2 linked regions of the Peribacillus simplex NBRC 15720 = DSM 1321 genome follow. The protein of the gene in region 1 interacts with the protein of each later gene in a pairwise test. Links are inferred from orthologs where the notes say so. Each region holds a gene or a part of one and is shown in the gene's direction. Other genes may lie near its edges. The genes, in order: BS1321_RS06555 and hprK.

Evidence for each region.
Region 2: the proteins of BS1321_RS06555 (region 1) and hprK interact in binary tests that used the Bacillus subtilis proteins (3 or more experiments, as listed by UniProt). The link is inferred for Peribacillus simplex NBRC 15720 = DSM 1321 from one-to-one orthologs.

What each region holds. Positions count from the first base shown.
Region 1 is NZ_CP017704.1:1,391,803-1,395,059, forward strand. What follows is about bases 182-3,100. They hold BS1321_RS06555 (HTH-type transcriptional regulator Hpr), read left to right. Parts: upstream 182-1,311; coding sequence 1,312-1,890; downstream 1,891-3,100. Other genes in these bases: yhzF (membrane protein YhzF), read right to left, coding at 264-467; BS1321_RS06550 (YtxH domain-containing protein), read left to right, coding at 761-1,123; BS1321_RS06560 (DUF1878 family protein), read right to left, coding at 1,893-2,219; BS1321_RS28715 (DUF3267 domain-containing protein), read left to right, coding at 2,615-3,001. In the rest of the region: BS1321_RS06540 (tryptophan transporter), read left to right, coding at 1-164; BS1321_RS28090 (hypothetical protein), read left to right, coding at 3,110-3,257. UniProt on the Bacillus subtilis protein: Negative regulator of protease production and sporulation.
Region 2 is NZ_CP017704.1:2,906,971-2,910,052, forward strand. What follows is about bases 159-2,902. They hold hprK (HPr(Ser) kinase/phosphatase), read left to right. Parts: upstream 159-934; coding sequence 935-1,870; downstream 1,871-2,902. Other genes in these bases: BS1321_RS13850 (DUF4097 family beta strand repeat-containing protein), read left to right, coding at 159-576; lgt (prolipoprotein diacylglyceryl transferase), read left to right, coding at 1,897-2,709; BS1321_RS13870 (nucleoside recognition domain-containing protein), read left to right, coding at 2,737-2,902. Outside these bases: more of BS1321_RS13850, read left to right, coding at 1-158; more of BS1321_RS13870, read left to right, coding at 2,903-3,082. UniProt on the Bacillus subtilis protein: Catalyzes the ATP- as well as the pyrophosphate-dependent phosphorylation of 'Ser-45' in HPr, a phosphocarrier protein of the phosphoenolpyruvate-dependent sugar phosphotransferase system (PTS).

The sequences.
Region 1 (3,257 bases):
TCCTTGGTTCGGCTTATTATATCGTTTCCCTTCCAGGGCCTTTCGTTGCACTTTTCGGCGCTGTTGTACTTCCTGCCGTACTGTTAAATACAGTTGCGATGGTCATCATTTATCCAATTGTGAACGGCATCGTAAGAAAATCAAATATACCCATTAATGCTTAAGCAGCAGGATCATCATACCTAAAAAAGCACCGGAATGTCCGGTGCTTTTTTTTCTAATCTTATGAATCTGGAATTCTAGTCAGAATCATCCTCCAAGGGTCAATGAATCAATATCCACATAAACCAAATGAAAAGCAGTAAAACCCCGGGGAGACCCATTGCGAAGGCTCTAGCCTGGAGCACCCTCTTAGGCGGATAGATGCCAGGAGTTTTTGCTTGCCTTAGAAAATACCCCATTCCGCACAGGCATACCAGGCTTAATAAAAAAATGATTTTCATTATTAACCCACCAGTGCCATCCATGTTCCGACAGCTTGTTTTTATTATCTATATGCTGCTCTTCCCTTTATATGAAGCATTATTAGTAAAGCTTCAAGTTATTTTTAAATATTATATATTTACTCTCTAAGTTTAAAAAAATATTTTTGTGATATAAAGATAAAATGGTCGATACTCTTCCATAAGAATGAAAATTATGGTATTTTGATATCAATAGTATTTCTCCCCCTATTTATCAAAATTTCCAATTGATGCTTTTTTCAGCAGGGATTCTGACCATGGAAAGCGAAAACATATTATAAAATGAGGTGATCCTAATGAAAGCAAAATCATTACTAATTGGCTTTTTGACCGGAACAGTAGTAGCTGGTGCGGCAACCTTACTTTCAACACCAAGTTCAGGTAAAGACCTACGGACCCGCATCAAATCGAATACCGACGAAATTAAGAATACAATTGATGAGTTAAAGGTAAAGATGCTAAATATTAAAGATGACACGATGGAAGCTTCACAAATCAGCAAAGAAACGGTAAAAACGTTCATTTCGGATGTTCAGGTCGTCATCGAGAACTGGAAGCGGGAAATCGAACCCAATAAGAATGAATTATTGAAGAACGTTCAAGAAATTGAAAATTCATTAAAAGAATTGGAAGCGGCCACCCCTTCTTCTAAAAATTAATAGTGACATCGTCACACAAGATTGATTCTCCATTTTTCCCAATAAATCACATGGTTTATTGGAGAAGAATGGAGAATTCATTAAAAAACTAAAATTTTCTAAAAATTTTGCAAATATTTATCTTTATTAATTTTTATTTTATTGTCATAATAAATATATAGAATCTTATAAGTAGGTGAGCCCATAATATGCAGAATAAAAATTATTCTATGAAAGAAGCAATGATTTTTAGTCAACGAATTGCACAATTAAGCAAGGCATTATGGAAATCGATTGAAAAAGATTGGCAGCAATGGATCAAGCCCTATGATTTAAATATCAATGAGCACCATATTCTTTGGATTGCCTACCATCTTAATGGCTCTTCCATTTCTGATGTTGCAAAATTTGGGGTCATGCATGTTTCTACGGCATTTAACTTTTCAAAAAAATTAGAGGAACGCGGGTACTTAACATTTTCAAAAAAAGAAAATGACAAAAGGAATACGTATATAGAGATCACAGCAGAAGGTGAAAAAATTCTACTTGATTTAATGGAGACATACGACCCAAGCAAGAACTCTGCTTTTTCAGGTGCACTTCCACTGCGTGAGCTTTATGGTAAGTTTCCGGATATGATCGAAATGATGGCCATCATCCGTAATATCTACGGTGAAGATTTCATGCAAATCTTTGAACGATCCTTCGATAACATCGATCAGGAGTTTACTGACGTGGAGGGTAAAATCACAAAAAAAAAGATAGAGAAAGAAACTGAGCCAGTTTAATCTCATACTCTATCCATTTCCTTCATGAATGATACATATAAACCTTGTGAAAGGCATGCATCAATGCATTCTTTTATGGTTATTTTTGGATTAACCTTTCTTTCAAATTGATTAAAAAGCGGTCGAAAGTTCATATACCCTTCCGCTTTTTCTATTTCATAGCGTTTGCTCAAGATATCACATGTTTCCAATAATTCTTCCGCTTCCTGCTTCGTGAAATTTTTTTCCACAAATAGATAGTCCAACTTTGCCTCCGGATTTCGTATCAGGTTTAATAAAAGCCGTTGATGAAAACGGAGTATTTCTATTTCTTCATTTATATTTTTCATACATCACTAATCCCCAATCGATCATTCAATTTAACATAATAGGCTTATAACCAATTCTTGATTTTTCACACTAAGTAATCCGCCTGATCCCTGGTTCAAAACCTGGACTTAAACGCCCTTAGCATGCTTACACACTAAAGTGATTTTATCTTGAACTTAATCCAAGAATTTCATTGCTTTTTCCACCAATTCATCGTAATGTATGTAAGTATATTCAACAGCTTTGGAGGGCTGATTTCGAAATGAATTCGTGGAAAACAATTGACGTGGCAAAACAATATGGGAATTGCCGTCTGATCTTTTTTTCAGTTTTTACTATATTGATGTCTTTTGTTCTGATCTATACATTATTTAGTGTCTTTTCAACCCATGTTATTTTGTATGGTGATCAAACAATGGTATTTTTTAGCCTATTATTCTTATTATATCCTGTTCACAAACTATTACACTATTTACCTTTACGATTATTATGTAAAAAAGTAAAAACTTCTTGGTCCTTGAAGTGGAACCTTGTGCTTACATGCAAAGTCAATGTGCATTATCCGATTCGAAAGCATCTTTATCTCTTTACCCTTGTGTTGCCTTTCTTCATTATGACTGTCATATTGATTGGTTGTGCCCTTAGTTTTCCACATTATATCCATTATTTCACTATTTTATTATCCCTGCACACCGGATTATGCGTATCGGATTTTATTTATATAAAAAACCTGGTTGGTTCCCCAAGGAATTCTTTTATCGAGGAACATCTCGAAGGATACGATATACTTATTCAAAAGTGATTTCTTATTTATTCATAAAGATGCCTAATAAGATTTTTAGGTATCTTTTTTCATTATAATTTGGTATCGTATTTATACATGATGTTTTGCAAGGAGGGATTTTAGGTTTTGATCTCGTTCTGGTTTATTATTTTTGCTATTTTGATTCTTTATAATATTAATAGAATGACAAACTCTTTATGCATTCAAAAGGAAATTGCTGAAGACCGGCAGCCTAAAGTATTCAGGACCATTAATGTATTAATTACTATTATGT
Region 2 (3,082 bases), 1.5 Mb from region 1 along the record:
TCCATAAAGGTTGATACGATCATGTACATTCCAAGGAAGGAATATGAGGACATTCATGTAAGGATGTTCAATGGAGCAATCACGACTGAATCATTGAAATCAGAGAACCTTAAAGCGAAAACGGCGAATGGTGCCATTCATATCATGCAGGGTACGGGTGAATCGTGTGAGCTTGAAACAGGTAATGGGTTGATCACCATTTCAGATACCAACTTTAATGACTTGGAAGCCGAGACCCTGAATGGACCGATTAATGCCGATGGGTACTTCAAGAAATTGGATGTCCAAACTTTCAATGGGGAAATCATCTGTACGAATTCAGGGATGGATTGCGATTCGATCCATGCTAAGTCAGTCACTGGAAAAGTCCAGCTGACCCTGCCACCAGGTAAGGCGATCGAAGGAGAGTTGAAATCAAATTTAGGAAGCTTTAATGTTACTTTGGAAGGGATGACCATCATCGAAGAGAAAAGTGATGTGGTTCAGAAGGTCCTTAAGTTTAAGACGGTTAAAGAAGAGGTTCCTGTGCTTCATGTCTTTGCAGAAACCAAGACTGCAGCGATAACGGTTTCCTGATGAAGAAGAAAGCCCGCTGATATAACTGGCGGGCTAGACTGTAGGCAAACTCGATGGAAAACGAGTTTGCCTACATTTTTTTTATGGTTTGTACAATTTGGATGTTGATTTCCGCCCCCTTTTGTCTGCAAGGTGAGCCCACCAATTTTTGGGGATGAAACAAGCGAAAGGATTCTGAAGTATTGTATGTTCCTCTCATCTCTTTCCTATTCACAGGGACCTTCCCACTGCCGTCATCCGGTTGGAGTGAATAAAAAAACAATAAATCGATAATGCTTTGTTTGGTTATTAACAGAAAAATGCTAAAATAGAAAAAGTATCTCAAAAAATAGCATCGCTCCAAAAGGAGGAAAGATATATGGCAAAAGTCCGTACAAAGGATATAGTAGAAGCGTTCGGTCTAGAACTTATCAGTGGGGAAGAAGGAATTAACCGACCAATCGTAACGAGTGATTTATCTCGTCCCGGACTTGAAATAGCCGGTTTTTTTGATTATTATCCCGCGGATAGAGTACAGCTTTTAGGTATGACGGAGATGTCCTTTTTTAATCGGTTGAATGAACCGGATCGAATACAGAGGATGGAAGAGTTATGCAGGGACTTTACTCCAGGCATCATCATTACGCGTGGTCAGGAAGTGCCGATAGAGTTGATCGAAGCTTCTGAGCGGGAATCGGTTCCTGTGATGAGATCTAGTATGAAGACAACAAGGTTATACAGCCGTCTGACCAATTTCCTTGAAAGCAGGTTGGCACCAACCACTGCTGTTCATGGTGTATTGGTGGATATCTATGGGTTAGGGGTGTTGATCACCGGGAAAAGCGGAGTCGGTAAAAGTGAGACAGCCTTGGAATTAGTGAAACGGGGTCATCGTCTCGTAGCCGATGATTGCGTCGAAATCAGGCAGGAAGACCAAGATACGCTAGTCGGGAATGCACCGGATTTAATCGAACATCTTCTTGAAATAAGAGGATTGGGAATCATTAATGTAATGACACTTTTTGGAGCTGGTGCAGTTCGGAGCAATAAAAAGATCTCAATCGTCATCAATCTGGAACTATGGGAAAAAAACAAGCAGTATGACCGGGTTGGTCTTGATGAAGAAAAAATGAAAATCATCGATACGGAAGTGACGAAAATTACCGTTCCTGTCCGTCCAGGGCGAAATTTAGCCGTTATCATTGAAGTGGCAGCCATGAATTACCGCCTGAAACGAATGGGAGTAAATGCTGCAGAACAGTTTTCAGATCGCTTGAACCATGCCATTGCAGATCCGGAACATGATGAATTTTAAAAGGTTATAGGAAATGAGGGGACAAAATGGAACAAGGAATACAGCCGCTGAATCCAATAGCGATAGATCTAGGCCCCATCCAGGTACATTGGTATGGACTAATCATCGGGTTCGGTGTGTTATTGGGTCTTATTATCGCTTTAAGGGAATCTGAGCGAAGAGGTCTTGATAAGGAAATATTTACGGATATGATTTTGTTTGCTGTCCCAATCGCGATCATTAGTGCCCGTATTTATTATGTGATCTTCCAATGGGAGTACTATTCACAAAACCCGGGGGATATCATAAAAATATGGAATGGCGGAATTGCCATACATGGTGCGTTGATTGGATCGGTGCTGACTGCAATCGTCTTTGCCAAGGTCAAAAAAGTCTCATTCTGGAAGCTGGCGGATATTGCTGCACCGAGCTTATTGTTGGGGCAGGCGATTGGCCGTTGGGGTAATTTCATGAATCAGGAAGCGCATGGGGGAGAAATAACAAGGTCATTCCTGGAAAATATGCATTTGCCTGAATTCATCATTAATCAAATGTACATAAATGGTGCGTATTATCACCCAACCTTTTTGTATGAATCGATTTGGAATATCGTCGGTGTCATTATTCTCTTAAGTTTACGGAAGGTGAACTTGCGCAGGGGGGAACTATTTTTAACCTATGTATTATGGTATTCCATCGGCCGTTTTTACATTGAAGGATTGCGGACGGATAGTTTGATGCTGACGGAATCGCTGCGTATCGCACAAGTGATCTCGATTGTGTTGGTAGCTGTAGCCATTGCTTTAGTGGTCTATAGAAGGGTCCGCGGGCATGCAGACAAAAAATATTTAGATGCATAGGGAATATGTGTAAAGGGAGAGGGCATAGTGTTAGTGGATTCGATTAAAAAGGGACTTCTTTCAGGCTTGAATACAACTTGGTCTTTGGGAAAAGTGATATTCCCAGTCACTCTGATCGTCACTGTGCTTCAATATACGCCTGTCTTGCCCTTCATCATTAACTTGATAGCGCCTTTGATGAATCTCATCGGTCTTCCAGGGGATGCGGCAATTCCGCTCGTGTTAGGGAATTTCCTGAATTTGTACGCAGCGATCGCTGGCATATTAACGCTTGATTTAACTGTGAAAGAAGTTTTTATTATCGCTATGATGCTATCTTTTTCACATAATTTATTGATCGAGTCAGGTGTGGCTATGAAAACCGGTGTCAAGC